DNA from 2 places in the Shewanella vesiculosa genome. Region 2 is predicted to be linked to the other one. Evidence: predicted binding sites of a transcription regulator. Region 2 holds the regulator's gene; the other holds the start of a gene.

Region 1 (11,790 bases), on a different contig from region 2:
GGTAAGAACATTTTGCCTGCGCCAAATAAGTCGCCGACCACGTTCATGCCGTCCATTAATGGCCCTTCAATCACGTCCAGTGGACGCACAGCTTCTTGGCGGGCAGCTTCAGTGTCTTCGTCAATAAATTCAGTAATACCTTTAACCAATGCATGCGACAAACGCTGCGATACTGGCCAACTGCGCCAGGCTAAATCTTCTTTTTTAGCCACTTGTGAGCCATCGCCTCTAAAGCTTTCAGCGATGTCGAGCAGTTGTTCAGTGTTACTTGAGTCGGCTACAGGGCAAGTTAAGTTTTGAACTACGTTTTCAACCCGTTTTTTTAGCTCTGGGTCAATATCATCGTATATGGCTAACTGACCTGCGTTAACAATACCCATGTCCATACCCGCTTGAATGGCATGGTATAAAAACACCGCGTGAATGGCTTCGCGCACTGGGTTGTTACCGCGGAATGAGAATGACACGTTAGACACACCGCCGGAGATCATCGCGTGTGGCAAGGTGGCTTTGATGTCTTTAATGGCTTCGATAAAGTCGACAGCATAATTGTCGTGTTCATCAATACCGGTGGCAATAGCGAAGATGTTGGGATCAAAAATAATATCTTCTGGAGGAAAGCCGACAATATCGACCAAAATGCGATAAGCACGAGTACAGATTTGAGTTTTACGTTCACGAGTGTCAGCTTGGCCGTCTTCGTCAAAGGCCATTACAATGGCAGCAGCACCATAGCGTTTGACTAAGGTGGCTTGTTCGATAAATTTGGCTTCACCTTCTTTCATCGAAATCGAGTTAACAATCGACTTGCCTTGGACGCATTTAAGACCGGCTTCAATCACTTCCCATTTTGATGAGTCAATCATGATTGGCACGCGAGAGATGTCGGGCTCAGAGGCGATTAAGTTTAAAAACTTTGCCATTGATGCGACGCCATCGAGCATACCTTCGTCCATGTTGACGTCGATAATTTGTGCGCCATTTTCAACCTGCTCACGCACAACATCTAAGGCTTCTTCAAACTTTTCTTCTTTAATTAAGCGTAAAAACTTAGCTGAGCCGGTCACGTTGGCGCGCTCGCCGACGTTAACAAATAACGAATTTTTATCTATGGTCAAAGGCTCTAGGCCCGATAAACGACAAGCCACGGGCAGATCTGGGATCTGTCTGGGTTCGTGTCTGAGTACCGCTTCACGAATGGCGCTGATATGAGCGGGTGTACTACCACAACAGCCGCCGACAATGTTGAGCATGCCTTCTTGAGCCCATTGATTAATGACTTCGGCCATTTCTTCTGGGGTTTCATCGTAGCCACCAAATTCGTTGGGTAAGCCAGCATTTGGGTGGGCGGAAACATAACACTCGGCAATACGCGATAATTCTTCAACGTATGGGCGCAGCTCTTTAGGACCAAGGGCACAGTTAAGGCCAATCGATAACGGCTTGATATGGCGTAAAGAGTTATAAAAGGCTTCTGTGGTTTGCCCAGTTAAGGTTCGGCCTGAGGCGTCCGTAATGGTGCCTGAGATCATAACGGGTAGGCGATCGCCGAGTTGATCGAATACTTTTTCAATCGCAAATAGAGCAGCTTTGGCGTTTAAGGTATCAAAAATGGTTTCAACTAAAATGATATCGGCGCCGCCTTCAATTAAGGCGCTGGTGGATTCGACATAAGCGTCGACTAATTGGTCGAAACTGACATTACGAAACCCAGGGTCGTTAACGTCTGGACTGATAGAGCAGGTGCGGTTAGTTGGGCCTAATACGCCAGCAACATAACGTGGCAAACCCGTTTGCGCAGCCACTTCGTCGGCTGCTTGGCGGGCAATTTGGGCTCCGGCTAGGTTAATTTCGGCGGCCAGAGACTGCATATCGTAATCGGCCATGGCGATGGTGGTGGCATTAAAGGTGTTGGTTTCAATAATGTCGGCACCGTTTAACAGGTACTGGGTATGAATATCTTTAATAATTTGCGCTTGGCTGAGTACTAATAAGTCATTGTTGCCTTTAACATCGCAATGCCAATCTTTAAAACGCTCGCCACGATAATCTTCTTCTTCCAACTTATAGTCTTGGATCATGGTGCCCATTGCGCCATCTAAAATCACAATACGCTGCGCTAACAATACATTAAGTTGTTCAAGTGTTTGACTGTAAGAAGTCGATTTCGCCATAACAGTTACCTTTTTATCACTATGTTGCTTGATACCTTAATTGAGATAAGCATACCCTTATTTTTACCAGAGTAGGGCGATAACATCATTGTTTATTACAGCTACTACAGGCAATTTTTGGTTGCTAGTGTAGATCAGAGCTATTGCTCATAATGATGACCTTTTATATGCTGACCTGTTAAGATAGTATTTTGGACATATAAACGTATAGACGTCCATAGTACGCGAATTTTTACCGCTAGAGCAAGGCTGATTTAAGCTCAATGAGGCGCAATTTGATTTAATTTGATTTACTCGATAGCTGGATAAGCAAGTTAACATCAGAATAGTTAATTAAATTGAGGGGACATTTGCTCTGTGTTAGCAGTGCAAGGCACTGTTTGATAAATGTTTATGACTCTCTAACTGAGGTTTATGTCAATGAAGCGAGCCAAGATAATATTAATGCGCCATGGTGAGTGTGAAGGTGGAGGGATATTCCGCGGCCGCACCGATGTGAAGCTTACCGATATTGGTATGACGCAAATGCAGCAAGCTTTTATCGAGCAGCAATATCCGATTAGTCATGTATTTAGTTCGCCGTTGTTGCGTTGTCAGTTATTTAGTCAAGCTTTAGCACAGCAACTATCGTTACCGTTAACCACTTTATCTTCACTACAAGAAATTGATTTTGGTGTCTGGGATGGGCAATCATTTGATGCTATTTATCTGCAAAACCCACAACAATTTAATGCTTATTGGGATAACCCTTGGCTGGCACAAAATACACCAGACAAGGCTGAGTCGGTAACCGATTTTGCCGCACGAGTGGAAGCTGGCTTAATGACCGTTGTTGATGCTCTTTGGAGCTCTTTTGCGCAGACCGATAGTGCTCAACAAAAGCCTAATGGTGACGATTGTCCCCATGCGTTAGTGGTGACTCATGGTGGCGTAATGCGCTGTTTAGTCGGATATGTACTCAATACTGGCCAATGTAGCGGATTATTCGCTAACCTTGCGATCCCCTATGCTGCTATTATGGTGCTCGATGTGTATTGGCCTGACGATGTTGATAATATTGATCGTTTTCAGCCGCCAATAAAAGATACTAAAGCCGCTAAAGTGAGTTTTACCTTACATTGGCCTAAGACTTGAGAACCACCAGAGTCGTGTTATGGCGTTACTGTCATTGTCGTTATAGTCTCAATATCATGGTGTTAAAATGACTAGCTTACTATTTATTGTATTAACATCATGTCGTTAAGATGATTATCTTCAACACGATAGTTTAAAAAGTAGTGCCTTTCAAGGTATTGGGAATTGGGATAAGCCCAAACTGTACCCGCAACTGTAAATGGATCAATTAAGTATTGGTGCATAAGTCAGATACCAGCTTTGAATCGCCTCATTATCCATACCTAAGCGGGTGACTTAGTGGAGTGATTAAATCGATGTATGTGTTAATTAATTGGACATGGCGAGGTTACTTGCATGTCTGAGTCTGTATTAGATGTAAATCATCTTTTTTGGCAAGTCGATAATAAAATGATTTTGGTTGACATTCATTTCAGTCTGCCTAAAGGCCAAATGCTAGGCTTAATTGGCCCAAATGGCGCGGGTAAGTCAAGTTTGTTACGTTGCCTGTATCGTTACATTGTGCCCACGAGCGGCGATATTGCGATTTTTTCCAAACCCATCAGTGAGTTTTCATCTAAGTTGCTAGCGCAAAATATTGCGGTGGTACAACAAGATACGCCGCATTATTTTGACATGACCACCGAGCAGTTAGTGACCATGGGGTTAACGCCGCATAAAGGTTTGTTTGATCCTAATACCGTCCAAGACCGTGAGCGTGTATTAAGCGCATTAGCCAAAGTGGGCTTGCAGCAACAAGCACTGCAACAGTATGAACTGTTATCTGGTGGTGAAAAACAGCGTGCACTTATTGCCCGCGCTATCGTGCAACAACCGCATATTCTTATTTTAGATGAACCCACTAATCATTTAGATATTCGTTATCAAATTCAAATTCTTGAACTGGTTAAATCATTAGGCATTAGTGTTATCGCATCGATACATGATCTAAATTTAGCCAGCGCGATGTGCGATAAATTATTACTACTCGATCACGGACAGTTAATTGCTAAAGGCACTCCAACTGAAGTGCTGACCGAGCGACAAATTAGTGATGTGTTCGGTGTGTGCTGCGACATTAATGTTCATCCACAACACGCAAAACCCCTGATTAGTTATTTTTATGGTTACCAACCCAGCCACAAAGTGGGCCCTGATCATGATTGATGCATCCCAACGTCGCTATTATGTTTACTTCAGCTTGTTGGTTGTGGTTACACTGCTTACCCCGATTTTTGCCGCCAGTTTTGGGGCGGCCAATATTCATCTAAATGACGTATTAATGATATTTAATACCTTATTAGGCGGCGACATGCCGAGTGCGATTGATGGCAGTGATCATGCAGTTAAGATAACCCAACGTATTGTGCTTGAATTACGCTTACCGAGAATTTTATTGGCCTTTGTCGCTGGCGCTGGTTTGTCTATAGCGGGCAGTGTATTACAAACCGTGACCCGCAATCCTTTAGCTGACCCGTATTTGTTTGGCATTAGCTCTGGGGCGTCATTTGGTGCGGTGTTGGTGGTGTCGTTATTCAGTCAAACGGGTTTGTTTGCCGAGATGTTTTCAGGGGTATTTACCCTAGCGCCAAACTTTACCGCACAACCTTGGTGGTCTTGGTCGACATTAAGTATTCCGATAGGAGCATTCATCGGCGCCAGTTTATCTGTGTTGGTGGTGTTTATGTTGTCGGGACCTGGTCGAAGTAGCCAAGTTGAACGTATGTTGTTATCCGGTGTGGCGACCTCGTTTCTGTTTGGTGCATTGACCAGTTTGTTGTTGTATTTTTCGACCCCACAGGCTGCGGCGTCAGTGCTGTTTTGGAGTTTAGGCAGTTTTGCCAAAGCCAGTTGGTCTAACTTACTGTTACCGAGTGTAACGGTAGGGGTTAGTTTATTAATTATGTTGACCTTTAGACGACAAATTATGGCGTTACAAGCGGGAGATGAAACCGCGCATACCTTAGGAATTAATGTCGCTAAATTGCGTTTGAGTATGTTGTTACTGTGTTCGCTTATTACGGCAATGCTAGTGGCAACGTGTGGTGGCATTGGTTTTGTCGGTTTAATGATCCCGCACACGGTTAGGTTATTGTTTTCTGGGCGTCAGCCGATGATCTTAACCGCGATGTTGGGTGGCTTATTTATGGTGTGGATTGATGTGATAGCGCGATGTGTTTTATTTAATCAAGAATTGCCCGTTGGTATTATTACAGCAGCGTTAGGCAGTGTGTTTTTCTTGTTTATTTTACGCCAACGGCGCTAATTATTTAGACACAGGTATAAGAACTTTTATAAGAATTGCTATGCGCATCATGTTGAAATTTATTAGCCCAAGTTGTTGGAGTTGAAATGTTTGTTATAGAAGCCGTTAATCCAGATGTTGATGACATCATCCAGCATAAGATTAATCAAAAAACCAAACCGCTAGGGGCTTTAGGTCAACTAGAATCGTTGGCATTACAGGTTGCTCGGGTGCAATATAATGGCAATCAGCAGCGATTAAGTTCACAGCTGCAAATCACTAAGCCAACTATGTTAGTGTTTGCTGCCGACCATGGTATTGCCGCTTATGGCGTGTCGATTGCGCCAAGCGAAGTGACGACTCAAATGGTGCATAACTTTGTTCAAGGCGGCGCGGCAATTAACGTGTTTTGTCGCCAGGTCGGCTTTGAACTTGAAATTATTGATTGCGGCATATTACAACCGCTGACAGGGCAAACGAGCGTTATCGATCAGCGCTTAGGCGCCGGTACTCACGCTATGCATTTGTGTGCTGCTATGGGGCTTGAAAAAGTCGCCCAAGGGTTTGAGTTAGCTCGCCAGCTGGTTATGCGTCATGTTGCTGGAGGCTGTAATCTGATTGCCTTAGGTGAAATGGGCATAGGTAATACGTCTGCCGCGACGGCGGTAATGTCAGCAATGCTTAATATTGATGTTGAGCAATGTGTTGGTCGAGGCACGGGCATTGACGATGCAACCTTAGTCACCAAAACACAATTAATTAATCAAGCTCTGGCATTGCATCAGCCTGCTTTAGTGTCTCCAGAGGCTATTTTAGCTCATGTGGGGGGCTTTGAAATCGTGCAAATGACTGGGGCTATTTTAGCAGCCGCAGAGCAAAAAATATTAGTGGTCATTGATGGTTTTATCGCTACTGCTGCAGCATTAGTTGCGGTAAAATTATCCCCACAATCAAGAGACTATTTAATCTTTGCTCACGAGTCGCAAGAGCAAGGACACAAGCTTTTGTTACAACAGCTACAAGCAACACCTTTGTTGTCGCTGGGATTAAGACTTGGAGAAGGCACAGGCGCTGCATTAGCCTTGCCGTTAATTCAAGCCGCGGTGCATTTTTACAATCAAATGGCCAGTTTCGATGATGCTGGCGTTCATAATGTCGTTTAAGGGTACAACATGTCTGGCGAGATAAAGTGGTTGCGGCAGTTAAATTTGTTTTTTGTGGCAATGAGTTTTTTTACTCGGATCCCCGTTCCATCATGGGTGGTGATTGATCGCGATAAACTGAATCAGGCCAGTCGTTATTTTGGTTTGGTCGGTTTAATGATAGGTTTGATTTGTGCGTTGGTATTTTGGTTAGCACAATTAATTTTACCGGCGAGCATTGCCATTCTACTGGCGATGGTGGCCGGTGTGTTGGTGACAGGTGGGTTTCATGAAGACGGCTTAGCCGACACCGCTGATGGCTTTGGTGGTGGTTGGACAGTAGAAGATAAGCTGCGGATTATGAAAGATTCGCGCTTAGGCAGTTATGGTGCTTTAGCCTTGGGGTTAGTGTTATTACTGAAATGGCAACTGTTAGTCGAGCTAGCATTATACAGCCCTATGGCTGCGGTAAGCGCTCTGGTAGCAGGCCATACCTTAAGTCGAGTGGTGGCTTCTAGCTTAATTTTTAGTGAACAATATGTTCGCGATGACGATAGCAGCAAATCTAAGCCTATTGCAGAAAACCAACAGTTAAACGATTTATTTATTTTGATTGCTAGCGGTATTTTTGTGTTGTTATGGCTTAACGGCGTGGCGGCATTTGTGTTGTTTATTACCTTGTGGTTAGTGCGTATTTTGCTTGGTGGCTTTTTCCGAAAACAGATTGGTGGCTACACCGGTGATACGTTAGGGGCAGCGCAACAAATCAGCGAAGTATGTTGTTACTTAGTTATTTTAGCGGTTGGGTTAAGCTAATGATTCATTTGGTGTTAGGTGGTGCGCGCAGTGGTAAGAGTCGCTTTGCTGAGCAATGCGTTGCTGAATACGCCGCGATTGGTTATCAATGCGTGTATTTAGCAACCGCGACCGCGTTAGACACAGAAATGTCGCAACGTATTCACCAACACCAACAAGATAGAGTATCCAGCCCCCATGGCTGGATACTGCACGAACAAGCTTATGATATTGCCCAAACCTTAGTGGCAATCGATAAACCCCAGCAAGTGATCTTGCTCGATTGCCTAACCTTATTACTTACCAATCATTTACTACTAGATGATGGCGCTTCGTGGGCCATGCAAAAGTCATTATTGCTCGACAGTTTGTCTGCATTGCAAAGTGAAGTGGTGTTAGTTAGCAATGAAGTCGGTTCGGGTATTGTGCCTATGGGCGAGCTCAACCGCCGTTTTGTTGATGAAGCTGGTTGGTTAAATCAAGCGGTAGCAGCGATATCTGACCAAGTGACTTTGGTGGTTGCAGGCCTGCCATTGCCCTTAAAAGCATAATGTCATTAGTTCATTCCACACCTGTAACAGGTGACCCCCTTTGCGGCGCATTAATGGTGCAAGGCACTACTTCCGATGCGGGTAAAAGCACCTTAGTGGCGGGGCTGTGTCGTTTATTTGCCCGTCAAGGCGTGAGCGTTGCTCCGTTTAAGCCGCAAAATATGGCGTTAAACAGCGCCGTAACCCTTGATGGTGGTGAAATTGGCCGCGCCCAAGCACTGCAGGCTATTGCTTGTGGTTTAGCGCCTCATACCGATTTTAATCCGGTGTTATTAAAGCCCAGCTCAGATACGAGCGCGCAAGTGATTATTCACGGTAAAGCCTTGTCTACATTAGAAGCTAAGGCCTTTTTCGGACCTCAGAGCCAAGGTTATAAAACCATGGCATTAGCGGCGGTAATGCAATCTTACACTCGCCTGCAGCAGCAATATTCCTTGGTGGTGACTGAAGGTGCGGGTAGCCCGGCCGAAATAAATTTACGCCAAGGTGATATTGCCAATATGGGCTTTGCTGAGGAGGCTGATTGCCCAGTAATCATTATTGCCGATATTGACAAAGGTGGTGTGTTCGCCCATTTAGTTGGTACGTTGGCATTATTAAGCCCGTCTGAGCAAGCACGGGTAAAAGGCTTTGTGATTAATCGTTTTCGCGGTGACATCAGCTTGTTGCAGTCTGGTATCGACTGGCTTGAAGCTTATACTCAAAAACCAGTATTAGGCGTATTACCTTATTTACACGACCTGCATTTAGACGCTGAAGATGCATTAATTGATAACCCTCAAAGCACGTTATCGACTCCATTATCTGCCAGTCAGCGTTTGTCTGTGTTGGTATTAGTGTATCCAAGGATCAGTAATCATACCGACTTTGATCCACTGCGTTTACACCCGCATATTGATTTTCATTATGTGACTATACAGAGCATGGCTCAAGCATCTGAGTGGCCAGCCGCGGATTTAGTCATATTGCCTGGCAGTAAAAATGTGCGTGCAGATTTAGCTTTTGTGCGCGAGCAGGGTTGGGATCTCGCCCTGAAAAAGCATTTACGTTACGGCGGTAAAGTCATCGGGATTTGTGGCGGTTACCAAATGCTCGGTGAGTGGATTGATGATCCCTTAGGTATTGAAGATAACGTTGGTTGCAGTGACGGATTGGGCTTATTACCGATTACTACCGTACTAACTGCTAGTAAAACCTTAACTCAAGTAAGGGGTCACTTACGTTTACAAGGCCAGCAGGTAGAGTTTAGTGGTTATGAGATCCATTGTGGTGAGTCTTCACTTACAGAGAATATAACTCAGCCGTTATCGATTGAACAATATGCCGATCAGCCCATACCAGTTACTAAGCTTGATGGCATGGTGAGCAATGACCAACAAATTTTAGCGACTTACGTGCATGGATTATTCGATCATCCCGCTGCATGCCAACTTATTTTGCAGTGGGCCGGCTTAGAGAGTCGCCATGCTATTGATATTAACCAGATCCGCGAGCAGCAACTAAATCGTCTTGCCGACGTACTCGAAGCGCATTTGGACATGAACACATTGAAAGGAATAATCTCATGACAACTGATAACCACGATAATGAACAAGCTAGCACTATTGATGCAAACAAAGCTGAACGTCATAAAGCCCGCCAACAGAAAGTTAAAGTGGGTGTTGATGCCAAAATTGCTGCTGCTCAAGATGAGAAAGGCATTTTATTAGTGTTAACCGGTAATGGTAAAGGCAAATCAACCTCTGGTTTTGGCTCTGTGACGCGCGCTGTGGGTCATGGTCATAAAGCCGCGGTAGTGCAATTTATTAAAGGCACTTGGGCTTGTGGTGAGCGTAATTTACTCGAAGGTGCAGGTGTACCATTTCATGTCATGGGCACCGGCTTTACTTGGGAAACTCAAGACAAAGAAAAAGACACCCAAGCTGCCATGGAAGCTTGGCTCGAAGCTGAAAAACTCCTTAAAGATGAATCGATCAACATGGTGTTGTTAGATGAATTAACTTACATGGTCAGTTATCACTATATCGAACTTGAGCGAGTATTAACGGCGTTAAGAAATCGCCCAGCGATGCAACATGTGATTATCACTGGCCGCGCTTGTCATCGTGACATTATTGAGTTAGCTGATACCGTAAGTGAAATTGTTCCGATAAAACATGCGTTTAATGATGGCATTAAAGCGCAGTTAGGGTTCGATTATTAATCATTGATGTTGTCGCTGAACCCATATACTGGTTTCAGCGACATGAGCCTATTAAAGCGAAAGTGGTTCAATCGTGGTTTGACTATGATTATCAGGCTCAACCGTTATTGGTCCCGCGATCTGAGTTGCTGCTTGTGGTGATATTCGTACAGGAAACCACTTTTTTACAATAAGCTCGAACTGGCCATTTTGTTTAACCGTATCAAATGCATGTCGCATCATTTCGAGTAATTCAACCCGAGTATCTTTATGGGTTGCTATACCTAGCTCGATGTTATTAATAACATACGCAATGGTGAAATCAGACCGTTTAAGCCCCAATGCCTTTATTGAGCCGGATAGGCCGATATCATTATTATTGACTAAATCCACTCGATCATAATAAAGCATTTTTAGGGCTTTAGTTTGGTTTGCAACCAAATAGACATTTGGGTGTTCATGCTGAATGTTGAGACTCTCTAGTGAAATGTCGCTTCTTGGTAACGCCAGCGTGTATTGATTAATATCTTGTTTGTTAACGATATTGATGTCAGCTCGAGAGGTCTTTTTGTAAATAACATTTCGCACCGTGTGAAAATCACCTATCCATTTAAACTGTTGTAAACGTTTTTCGGATTTTCCTATCGAAAAAATAAATGTATCAGGATTTTTTGCGGCATTTTTATATGCTCGGCTCCAAGGCATGATTTGAATATTAATATCAAAATCAAGGTATTGCTGGGTAGCATGTAACACATCAATCGAAAAGCCAACCAATTCTCCATGAGAATTTAGCGACTGAAATGGAGGATAGCTTTCGGTGTAAAAAGTGATGGCTGGTCTGGCATTTGAAATCGGCGAATTGAAAAATGTAATGATGAAAATCGCCACAGATAAGTAACGCAACATAAATAACAGCACCTTAGATTAAGGCTTCCATGCATTTCATCTCCGTAATAGTGACAAGCCTAACATATTGTTATTATTTTGTGACAATTAAGCTGTTGAGTCGTTAGCTAATTAATCTTTGTGGAGATCTAGCCCAGAGTACTTTGCTAAACAATATACTCATCTGCCCACTCTTTTAAGCGCTCTAAAATATCCAATGCCGTGCGACCAAGATCGGTAATACTATAAGACACAGCAATAGGACGATCACTAATCACATGGCGAGTCACCAGTCCTTGGGCTTCTAATTCTTTCAGGCGTTGATCGACCATTTTTTTACTTGCCCCGCCTAACATGCGCGACAAATCATTAAATCGCACTGGACCATCTTGCAAGTGCCATAATATCGATGCTTTCCATTTTCCACCTAATACCCGCATACCACGCTCGACCGAGCAAGGTTCAGCACAAGCGTTGATAACTTTTTTTTGACCGTTAGTCATTGTTTCAATTTTAGTTTTCATCAATCTAACCTAGGTTACTAAAAGTATACTGGTTGCTTTTGTATTCCATTGTATCAAAATAGACAGCAATTAGACTAGCGTCACTTTAGTACCATTAAGGAATGTTTCTCCATGGCAGTATTAACCTCTTACGATCCCGCGAGTTATCATAAAGTCGATGGCGGAGAACACATTGA
Region 2 (11,790 bases):
TCCAAGCCGAATTTACCGAAGGGGGCAGGGATTTGCATACCCACATAAATGCCATAACCGTCTTTGGTGTCGCTATCAACGGTTTCTTTTGGCACCATAATGATTTCAGTACCTGTGCTATTAAGTTCGGCTTCAAATACCGCATCGCTTAACATGCCGCCGAATAAACCGGCATTGCCGTTAGGTTCTGCACGAGTCCAGCCGAGTGAAGCAAACACTTTCATATCGTCATCGGATTCATAGGCATAACCAAGTCCACCTAAGTACATATCACCAATCACACCGCTTGGTTGCACGCGGGTGACGAAGTTAAAGTTGTCAAATTTTTGCATGTCTTGATACATGGTTGGGGCAAAGATGCCTGCCAGTTGAGTTGGGAATGCCATGGTGCCTGTAAAGCCATCATTGACATCTTTAGCGCCGAATAAGGTGAACTGTAAGAAATGGTTACCGTCATTAATCACGTCGATATTAAACCCGCCGAGGTGGGTGTCTTTAGTGATGATGTCACCAAACAATTCGCCATTACCGTACTGTGACTCAAAGCCTTGACCGTAGCAAAAACGTACAGTTTGCCCTTCAATACCTGTGATATCACCTAAGTTGTAACCTAAGGTAAGACCATCGAAGTTGAAATTGACTAAGTGGCCTGATGGTGTGCCGCCTCTGAGTTCATTTTCACGATAATGACTTGGTGGGCCATAGGTAGAAGGACGACGCCCAATAGAGAGGTAAACGCCACTATCGTTAATATCTTTCCAGTTAAAATAGGCGCGCTCTACTTTTAACTCATCACCACTGGTGCTTCCGCTACTGGTGCCATCCATGGTGAATGAGTTCCACGAGTCGAATACTTTAACCCCAGCTGAGTCTCCCCAACTCTTAAACATGGTTAAGCGTCCAGCAAAGCTGACGTTGTCCCATACTTTGGCGTCAATGTTTAGGCGTAACCGGGTTGTGTAAAATATGTCGTTATTAATATCTTGTTGGGTTTTCTGGCCTAACACCATTGGCATAATGCCTTGCAGCATACCGCTTTGAAATGCGCTGGCTAAATCAGGATTAGCCATCATCATTTGGCCCAATGGTGAGGTGGCACTATTTGGATCGCCAAATGCTCCTGACATGGCTTTCGCGCCAAAATCAGAAAAGTTAACGTTCATGGCAGGGTTCCATGTGACATTTTGATAATGTAATGAGTGTGCTTTGGTTCTAAAGTCACCAGTGATGGACACTCTGTCCAGTGCCGTATGGCGCTCGGTTTTATCAACCCGTGAGTTTAAGTCGTCAAGATCTTCGGTAATGGTGGCCAGTTGTTGTTTAAGATCGGCAATTTTTTGTGCATCGGTGTCTGCCGCTAAGCTAGCGCCGCTCATGAAAAGCGCATTAGCTACAAGTATTGATATCAGAGTTCTCATCATCTTTCTCTCCCCCTAAACTTGCCAAATGTATAAGCTGATGTGGCAAATTTTTGGTGTAAAAATCCCTGAGGCTAAGCCTCACTATTTTGTCAGTTTGGTTATTGGCTGATGTGACGCTTAAGACGACAAGGCCCTAAGCTGTAATGACTTAGCCACAGGTTGCTGGTTGGTCTGAATCGGCTGCGTGGTCATATAAAAACTGTTGAATATCTTTCAAGTCTTTTTCTGATAGCGCCTCGAAAACAGCAGGTTTGGCTTTATGCATATCACGGGTGAAAAAGCGATCCCACTGGCTCATGGTTTTGGTCATAGGGGTGAGCTCTTTGCCTTCACTATTGGCACTGTGGCAAGCTTTACATTCTTTTTTATAAAGATGTTTACCTTTTTTAGGGTTACCACCTTCTGCAGCCATTACTTGGCTACCAAGAGAAAATGCAATCGCGATTGCAATACCAACTTTAACGTAAATGTTCATCATTTTATCCTCTACAAAGCTTTTTATGGCTGGTGCCTTAGCAACATATATTTATTGTTTTGCTGTAAATAATGTTACCTAAAAGGGGGTAGTGTTAATTTGAAGTAGATCATATCCATGAGAAAAAACTAATTGAAAAAAAGTTAATTGATAAAAATCTAATGTAGTTGGTGTGATGCAGATCTATTGTCTAGAGGGTAATAGTTTGCTAGAGGATAAATTAACGTTTGGTGACAGGGATTCAGCCACATAAAATAATGCGCAGCCCTGTTTATTGGAAGGTCATTTGATAAAGAGAATCAGTGAGTGGCGTTAAATTAATGCGATTGTCGACTTTATTACTAATATTGTTGCGCTAATGCTACACAATATTAATGTCGCAGCCCGGGTTTTCTCTTTATCGACACGGCCAATTAATCGACCAGAGACAAGGTAGCCAGCAATGACTGAGGGGAGTAATAGCAGTGATAGCCATAAATGTTTTACTTCAACTAAGCCGACAACGGCTAAAATAGCCAATGCGATTAATGAGCTAAAGACAAAAAAGGCTGATAGCGCCGCTCTAAATTGACTGGCATCTTGACCGGCAAGTAAAATGGCCATTGGTGGGCCGCCGATCGCAGCGATATTGCCAAATATGCCCGAAAATACCCCAGCGATAAATAAACTGATGCGATTGATTGGTGCGGTAAAGCGAAAGACGCTTAGGATAACGGCAATAAACACGATTGCTGCAATCACCAAGCCTAGTATGGCTTGTGGTGCAAACAGTAATAACCCAGCACCTAAAAATCCTCCTGGAACACGTCCAAGTAAGGCATATTGTAATCCATTAAACTGTAGGTGGCCGCGCTCTCTAAACAAGGTCATTGCAGAGATTGCAAAACCCATGGCAATAATAGGAACGGGAACTAATTGAGGATTAACAATATACAGCAGTGGGCTTGCTACAACGGCTAACCCAAAGCCAATTAAGCTTTGGGTTAGCGCGCCAAAAAATACAATAATTGATGCCAGTATCAAAGTGGTTGGATCGATAAATGACATCATAATTTCTCTTTAAAATATTACTGCTTATAGCAATCCACATTGAAATTGGATCTATTTTAGGCGTACAGCAACTATGCCTTTAAAGACTGCCTCGAATACCACGCTAATCATTTTCGCTAAAAGAGCAAACTTCAATAAGGATTGGTATCAATGGGCAGTTTTAAAGTAGGTGAGGGATTCATTAACCTGTAGGTTATTCGAGCTCTTCCCATTCGATACCCATATCATCCATTAACTTTTTCGCTTCACTTGGAATGCTATCAGGCTGATCTTTTGATAAATCACCGTCATAAGGTAATGGTTGACCTGTGTACGCGTGCAAAAATGCTTCGCATAGCAGTTCACTGTTAGTTGCATGGCGCAGATTATTTATCTGGCGACGCGTCCGCTCATCTGTCAGTACTTTTAATACTTTTAAAGGGATAGAAACCGTAATTTTTTTTACTTGTTCATTTTTTTTGCCGTGTTCGGCATATGGGCTGATATATTCGCCATTCCATTCAGTCATTAACTTACCCTTAACGATAAATACGCTGCAGATTTTAAACCGTTACAATCTCTAGTCAAATTATTGCTACTATTTAATCCCGATGCAAATAGATTTCTCGATGTTTAGACGTCTAAACGTCTATTTTGGTTGACTCGGGGAGAACTCTTCGGTAAATTTGGACGTCTAGACATCTATTGTGTGTTTGTGACTTTTTAGGAATCAATTATGACTCAGTATCAAAGTGCCACTTTGGCCGTTCGCCAGGGTATAGAAACAGACACACAACATGGTGCTATCGTGCCGCCGATTTATTTATCGACCAATTATTCATTTGATGGCCACACTAATCCTCGCGAGTTTGACTACAGCCGTTCAGGTAATCCGACGCGTTGTATATTAGGTGAGGCGATTGCAAAACTTGAGCAAGGTGTAACTGGTGTGGTGACATGTACCGGCATGGCGGCCATTACCTTAGTGACCAGTTTGTTGGGCCCAGATGATTTATTGGTTGTGCCGCACGATTGTTATGGTGGCAGTTACCGTTTATTTACTAACCTGGCCAAAAAAGGTCAATTTAAGTTATTGGTTGTTGATCAAACTGATGCGCAAGCGCTGGGCAACGCGATAGCGCAAAATCCCAAAATGGTCTGGTTAGAAACGCCATCAAATCCATTACTGCGGGTAGTCGATATTAATGCGATCAGTATCGCTTGCCATGAGGTTGGCGCGTTAGTGGCGGTTGATAACACTTTTTTGTCGCCAATATTACAACAACCTTTGTTGTTGGGGGCCGATATCGTTATTCACTCAACCACCAAATACATTAATGGTCACAGTGATGTGGTCGGTGGCGCTGTGGTGGCTAAAGATGCTGAAGTGGGTGAATTATTACATTGGTGGTCAAACACCCTTGGATTAACCGGTTCTGCTTTTGATAGCTATTTAACCTTACGTGGCTTAAGAACGCTGGCAGTCCGCATTCGTGAGCATCAACGTAATGCGCAAAAAATTGTAGAATTACTCAATGCCAGTGATGTGGTTGCCAAGGTGTATTACCCAGGGCTAAAAGACCATCCGGGTCACGAAATTGCCGCAAAACAACAACAAGGTTTTGGCGCTATGTTAAGTTTTGAATTAACCGGTGGCGAAGCTGAAGTGGTGGCCTTTTTACAGGCATTATCTTTGTTTAGTATTGCTGAAAGTTTAGGCGGAGTGGAAAGTTTAGTTGCTGTTCCTGCCACCATGACTCACCGTGCAATGGACCCACAGGCAAGGCAACAGGCTGGTATTAAAGACACTTTACTGAGATTATCTGTCGGTATTGAAGATGCAGATGACCTGCTCGTGGATATTCAAGCCGGTCTCGCCGCTGTTACAGCGATAAAATCAGCTTGAGTTGGCTTAATTCGAGTTTAAGTTTGCTGTGGTTACGGCCAAATAAAGTAAAATAGAAAATATGCACTTGCCACACTATTTATTTCAAATTAGAAGTATAGCCGTCGCAATAAAAGTCTTAGTTGTTTAAGGAGTTAGTAATGACGCGAAGTCATTTACATAAGTTTGGTGGTTCAAGTTTAGCGGATGCAGATTGCTATCGCCGTGTTGCCCATATTTTGCTTACACATGGTCAAAGTGATGATTTAGTTGTGGTATCGGCCGCCGGCAAAACGACTAACTTTTTATACAAATTACTCACTCTGCGTGACAGCGGTCAGTTATGGCAAGAAGAGCTTCAAGTGCTGATCAGTTATCAGCAGACATTAATTGAACAGTTATTATCAAATGAGCTGGCTCGTGACCTACGTGAGCGCCTGTCGACTGACAAATCGCAATTAGTTAGTTTATTGTCTTTAGAGCAGCGTAATGACTACCAATTAAACCAAGTGGTCAGTTTTGGTGAGCGTTGGTCTGCACGCCTTATGGCCGCATTGCTGAGAGAAATGGGTGTAACAGCCACTCATGTGGATGCGTGTTCTATTTTGGTTGCAGACGAAGGTGCTATTCCCAATATTTTAGTGGCGCAATCGCGTGAAAAAGTACAAGCCTTACTCGCTTTGCATCCGCAAGAGCGTTTAGTTATTACAGGTTTTATTTGTGCTAATCGTCATGGTGATACGTTATTGCTGGGCCGTAATGGTTCAGATTTTAGTGCTACCTTAATTGCCAGTTTAGCCGACATTGAGCGTGTGACGATTTGGACTGATGTTGAAGGGGTATTTAACGCCGACCCGAATAAAATTAATGACGCTAAATTACTCAAGAGTATGTCACTAGCAGAAGCGGATCGCTTAGCTCGTCTGGGCTCGCCTGTATTGCACTCGCGTACCCTACAGCCATTGTTTAATACTCACGTAAGTTTAGCCGTGCGGTCCAGTTATGCTTCACACACTGACTTTACCTTGATTGCTCCACTGAGTTCATCAGCCAGTGCACCCGTTGTGACTAACTTAAATGAAGTGGTGTTGTTTAGTTTTAAAATGAACGCTGACATTGAGCCGTTACTGACTATTTTAGATAACGTTGGCATTACGCCTTTAGCTTATTGGTCGCTAGCACAGAATAAGATTGAACTTGCACTTACCCTAGAGTGCCAGAAACAAGTACAGGCCTTATTGACGCAATACAGCAGTGAGTTTGGTATTGACGAGTTAAGTGCCCAAACTGATTTAGGTTTAGTGGCCCTTGTCAGTGCTGATGCGCATCACTTTAGACGCAGTTTTGCCCGATTACTTAGCCGCGATGCTAAACCTGTTTATCAAGATTCATTGAGCTTAGTCACCTTAGTGCCGCAAGCTCAAGTGAGCTTATTGACTCAGAAAGTGCATCGTCGTTGCGCTGGGCCAAGAATGCGCATCGGAGTGTTATTGTTGGGCGTGGGCAATATAGGTGAGGCGTGGATTGATTTATTTAAACGCGCAAGCCCTGCATTGGATCACGAACTTGAGGCTACTGTTGAGTTAGTGGGTTTAGTCGGCTCGAAAAAAGCCTTAATCTCTAATGACGGAATTAACCTCGAGCAATGGCAACAAGATTATCAGCAGCACGGCATTGAATGGGATTATGACAAATTGTTTGATCAGTTGGCGCTGTTGTCATGCGATGAAATCGTCGCACTCGATATCAGTGCCAGTGCAGCGTTAACCTTACAATATCCAGAGTTATTTGCCCGCGGTATTCATGTGGTGAGCGCGAATAAATTAGCCGGCTCTGGGCCATTACCTTTTTATCGCGAATTAAAACTGCAACTCAGTAATCGTCGCTTGTTTTGGCGTTATAACGCAAGTTGTGGCGCCGGTTTACCAATACAACATGCATTAAATGATTTACGTAACAGTGGCGACACAATTGAGGCCGTTGGTGGCATATTTTCCGGCACCTTGTGTTGGCTGTTCGAAAATTATGACGGCAGTAAACCGTTTTCTGAATTAGTACTCCACGCTCGAAGTTTAGGTATTACAGAACCTGATCCGCGTGATGACTTGTCGGGCCGCGATATGCAACGTAAGTTGTTAATCTTGGCGCGCGAGATTGGTTTGGCGATAGAATTAGATGATATCAGTCTTAACTCGTTAGTGCCCAAAGCCTTAGCAGAGTTATCACTTGAAGACTTTTTATCACGCATCAGTGAATTAGATGATGGTTTGTTGCAGCAATATGTCGCCGCAACAGAGCAACATAAAGTACTGCGCTATGTGGCTTCGTTGGATAAAGTGGAAGGTAAGTTACAAGCTGAAGTGAGTTTGCAGTGGGTGGATAATCATCATCCTTATGCCAATTTAACCCCAGGCGATAATGTGTTTGTTATTCGCAGTACGTTTTATCAAGGTAACCCTTTGATTATCCGCGGACCAGGGGCCGGGCGTGAGGTGACTGCTGCTGCGGTGCAGTCCGATTTAGTGCATATCTGTAAAGACCTGTTGCAAGAGTAGGTCAATTAAGTTGTCATCCCGGTAACACTTTGGAGCCGGGGTTTAGCTTTTTTGCCTGCGGCCATCAACGTCAGCCCGACACTTCACTATTTCGTCAGCCCGACACTTCACTATTTAGTCATTTTGATATTTCACTATTTCGTCATTCCGGCAATGCTTGTGAGCCGGAATCCAGCACTATTATTTATTGCTTTGTACTTATAGCCAGCGGCCAGCTTAGTGGTGCTTGGCTCATAACAGAGTAAAGGGGTAGGGCGTTTATACCCTTTTGCAAACCCTTAGCGCCCGATCAACATTTCCTGGAAAGCGAACACTTCACGACAGGGTTTTATCCTACTGTTCACGTATTCTGTTATGGAAAGTTTTCAACGACCTCAATGTTAGTTAGCATTACCGTTATGGATAAAGCCAACTAGCGATTTATGCTCTTATCAATATCGCCACACATGAATACTGACTCTCTGGGCAAAAGGATATCCAATGCAAAGGCCAACAAAGGAACAAATTCGAGATTTACCCCTTTATGACGGTATTAGTTTAGAGAATATCATCGTCGTTACAAACAAAGCCGACTCTATAAATGCACTAGCGGAGTTAAGAACTCATTCTTGTTTAGGGTTTGATACAGAGAGCAAACCTTGTTTTGTAAAAGGTGAGGTCAGTGATGGACCTCATTTAATTCAGATAGCCACAAAATCTAAAGTATTCTTATTTCCTACAAAATTTTATGAAAACTTTACTGCAATTGCTGAAATATTATCTGACCCGACAATAAAGAAGGTAGGTTTTGGATTGAAAGAAGATAAAAAACTTCTTTTTAGAAAATTTGGCATTAAATTAATCAATACAGAAGAACTATCTTCAAAGGTGATGCGTTTTGCGCAAGTTAAACAACGCGTTGGCGCTAGAGTTGCGGTTGCGATGTTTTTTAATCAACGGCTATCTAAGAGTGCACAACAATCCAATTGGTCAATATTCCCCTTACACGATCATCAGAAAAGATACGCCGCAAATGATGCACATAGCGCATTATTAATTGCTCTCGAAATAGAAAGACAGAGCCATTCATCTCCCTAAAGAATATGAGCCTCTCACCAATTAATTTAATAGACAACATTAGCTTATTTGACCAAATAAATAAGCTTGTTGACAATTAGTTAGGGTCATCAAGTTTCCTGCACTGCCTCTGCGCTTAATCACTCACCTATTAAACCCGTTGCTTGATTTCTACTCGTTTGTTCTCAAGCTTTTTTGCTATGTTGAATTTGTCTTTTTAGCTAAAGCTAACCATTGCTTGAGAATCTCTATTTTGTGATTATCAAAGTGTTATAAATTTAAATTATCAATTAGATAAGTTTTGATAATTTTTATTCATTCACTGTCCGCCGTAAGATTACGCCATCGAACAAAGACGAATCAATAGTATTTAGGAGTAAGTTATGAAAATGAATCATGTAGGTTTGATGGTTGGCGACATGGATAAAGCGGTTGATTTTTATACTAAAGCGCTGGGACTAAGAGTGGTGATGGGTAACACTAAGGTTCAAGAAGAACGTAAAACCGCTATTGGCAGAATGTGTGTGGCCGTTTTTGGTGAAGGCTTTAAAGGCTTTAACATTGCACACTTAGTCACGACTGATGGTATTGGTGTGGAGATGTTTGAAATGATCGACCGTCAACAACGTCACGAAGTTGATTTTACCCGTCTTGGTATCTTCCACTTTTGTTTGCAAACAGATGACTTTGAAGGCGCTATTGCGCGTACGGAGCAATATGGCGGTAAAGTAAGAATGGACATTATGCGCTACCACCCAGAAGACGACAGTAAGCTAGCACAAATGGTCTACTTAGAAGACCCGTTTGGCAACTTGTTTGAACTTTACTCGCACAGCTATGAAGAAACTTACTCTACTGATTACGAGTAATTTGTTTAAGGATATCCGTATTACTTTAACGCTACCTAGATGGTAGCTTTTTTATGTCATGGGAAACATTTCTGAGGTTACTTTTAGCATTTTTGCAGAGAAACTTAAAATATATCAAATGATTAAATAAGCTAACCAGCTTCATTAGAGTAACACTCGCTTTTTATTAACCGCATAAGAAACTCATTTATTGTCAGTTTGATGGTTTATCACACCGTGATTTGATAAAGGCTTGCAGACATATGCAGATGTCTGCGTAACTGATTTGAGCTGTTATGCACTAAAAGGAATACAGTGAACACTTATAGTCGGTCTGTAGTCATTTTTATTGTGGTTCAAAGGATTTGGCTGGTTTCGTTAGCGCTCGCGTTATTGCTTGCGATTGAGCTGTAGACTTAAATTGGTTAATTGATGGTATTTTAGCTTGACTTAGGATGCAGTTAAACTAGTATATGGACATATAGACGTCCAAACGGCTAAATTAAAAGTTAGTTAATTGGTATTGGCTCCTAAGTTTTACAGAAGTTGAAGGAATACATTATGGCTTTTCATCATGCGCAACATGCCCAGTCGTTAAATCAGAGCTTGTCTGAGCTGAATGATATTAATGTTTCTTTTGAATTCTTCCCGCCATCAACGCCAGAGATGGAAGAGATCCTGTGGAATTCAGTTCGTCGTTTAGAGCCGTTAAACCCTAAATTTGTCTCTGTGACTTATGGTGCCAATTCCGGCGTACGTGATCGTACTCATAGCGTGATTGAACGTATTCAGAAAGAGACGAATCTTCTAGCGGCACCGCATTTAACCTTGGTTGATGCTAGTGATGAAGAGTTAGTTGAACTGGCAAAGCATTATTGGAATTCAGGTATTAGAGACATTGTCGCCTTACGTGGTGATTTACCTGAAGGCAGCCCAAAACCAACTCGCTTTGCTAATGATTTAGTACGTTTATTACGTTCAGTGGCAGATTTTGATATTTCGGTTGCGGCGTATCCTGAGGTTCATCCAGATGCGCGTAACGCTCAGGCTGATTTAATTAACTTGAAGAAAAAAATTGATGCGGGCGCCAACCGTGCCATTACTCAGTTTTTCTTTGATGTTGAATCCTATTTACGTTTTCGCGATCGCTGTGTCACCGCTGGCATAGATGTTGAAATTATCCCTGGCATTTTGCCGGTGACTAACTTTAAGCAAACTAAACGTTTTGCTGGAATGACTAACGTGGCGATTCCACATTGGTTACATCGCCAATTTGAAGGTTTAGATGACGACCCTGCAACTCGTCAGTTAGTTGGAGCCAACGTTGCGATTGATATGGTAAAAGTATTGTCTCGTGAAGGGGTTAAAGATTTTCATTTTTATACTCTTAACCGTGCCGAATTAACTTATGCTATTTGCCATACGTTAGGTGTGCGTCCAAAGTAAACAGGCATAACGACTCTACGCCTATTTTATCGTTGCAAAAATGCTCATTCATTTAAACCATTAAATTGCGCCTTTTGCCTTGAACTAAGCGTAAATAGCTTAGCGTTGAATAGGCCGTCCTATTCAAAAAAGTTAAATTAGAATGGCTGCTAAGTCGATAGCAACAGACGCAGTGGTCATAGTCTCTAACCCCGTTAATGATTTCATTAGCGGGTTTTTTGTTTAATATTTATGGCCTTTTGTGTGAGTATTCGACGTTTGCCGTATTCTTTTTTTCATATTTATAGCCTATGGTATATTAACAACAATTAATAACTAAAAAGGTGTGATGATGAAAACATCCTTTTATGTACTCACTGTATTGGCTGGCTTAACCATAGTTAATATTGTGCAAGCAAATGCTGCAGAACCTCAACAAGCCATTCCACCCGCCGCTCAGTTATGTACTTCTTGTCATGGTGCTCAAGGTCAAGGAATTGATATCATTGGCCCTCGTTTAGCTGGTTTATCGGCTGAATACATTACCAATCAACTCAAGTTGTTTCATGCCGGTAAACGTCAAAACCCCACCATGCTAGCAATGGCTGCCACGGTACAAGGTGATAATATTGGCCTAGTGGCACAATATTTTAGCCAACAGCCAGTTGCTGATATTTCGCTGCAATTTCGCGGTGACAAGGTTGCCATTAGTGATCCCTCTGAAAGATTAGCCTTTCAAGGCGATTGGTCGCGAACTATTCCGGCGTGTACCAGTTGTCATGGGCCATCGGCAATTGGCGGAGGCAATTTCCCTCGCTTAGCAGGCCAGCAAGCCAGTTACATCAAGACCCAACTATTAGCTTGGCAAGACGGCACTCGAACCGGTGATGTTGACAATATGATGGGTAATATTGCGCGGAAATTAACAGCTGCCGAAATCGATGGTTTATCGCAGTATTTTGCCAATATAAAATAAGGACATGGCTATGAAATTATTATCGCTATTGAGCATTGGTGTCCTGTTTAGCTTGCCTTTACAGGCCAATGAAATGTTAACTGAAGTCCCTGCTACAGCTTCAGCAGCACTACCTGATCG

What was found. The regulator MetJ, encoded in region 2, represses methionine synthesis genes. The targets are predictions, from matches to a motif close to TAGACGTCTAGACGTCTA.
Region 1: metH (methionine synthase) is a predicted target of MetJ. The motif match lies at 2,375-2,392, and genes of this name have one in related genera.

The regions. Positions count from the first base shown of each region.
Region 1 covers NZ_JAACSD010000006.1:465,651-477,440, forward strand. Annotated here, with positions in the region: gene metH (methionine synthase) at 1-2,174, opposite strand, end outside; gene GW828_RS08015 (histidine phosphatase family protein) at 2,595-3,308, shown strand; cobalamin riboswitch at 3,445-3,565, shown strand; gene GW828_RS08020 (ABC transporter ATP-binding protein) at 3,645-4,454, shown strand; gene GW828_RS08025 (FecCD family ABC transporter permease) at 4,447-5,553, shown strand; gene cobT (nicotinate-nucleotide--dimethylbenzimidazole phosphoribosyltransferase) at 5,640-6,695, shown strand; gene GW828_RS08035 (adenosylcobinamide-GDP ribazoletransferase) at 6,705-7,490, shown strand; gene cobU (bifunctional adenosylcobinamide kinase/adenosylcobinamide-phosphate guanylyltransferase) at 7,490-8,020, shown strand; gene GW828_RS08045 (cobyric acid synthase) at 8,020-9,588, shown strand; gene cobO (cob(I)yrinic acid a,c-diamide adenosyltransferase) at 9,585-10,223, shown strand; gene GW828_RS08055 (substrate-binding periplasmic protein) at 10,275-11,111, opposite strand; gene GW828_RS08060 (winged helix-turn-helix transcriptional regulator) at 11,258-11,614, opposite strand; gene GW828_RS08065 (aldehyde dehydrogenase family protein) at 11,726-11,790, shown strand, end outside.
Region 2 covers NZ_JAACSD010000004.1:290,124-301,913, reverse strand. Annotated here, with positions in the region: gene GW828_RS03605 (DUF3373 domain-containing protein) at 1-1,418, opposite strand, end outside; gene GW828_RS03600 (c-type cytochrome) at 1,570-1,899, opposite strand; gene GW828_RS03595 (sulfite exporter TauE/SafE family protein) at 2,209-2,946, opposite strand; gene metJ (met regulon transcriptional regulator MetJ) at 3,140-3,454, opposite strand; gene metB (cystathionine gamma-synthase) at 3,662-4,831, shown strand; gene GW828_RS03580 (bifunctional aspartate kinase/homoserine dehydrogenase II) at 4,972-7,365, shown strand; gene GW828_RS03575 (3'-5' exonuclease) at 7,846-8,442, shown strand; gene GW828_RS03570 (VOC family protein) at 8,805-9,290, shown strand; gene metF (methylenetetrahydrofolate reductase) at 9,831-10,715, shown strand; gene GW828_RS03560 (c-type cytochrome) at 11,047-11,670, shown strand; gene GW828_RS03555 (c-type cytochrome) at 11,681-11,790, shown strand, end outside.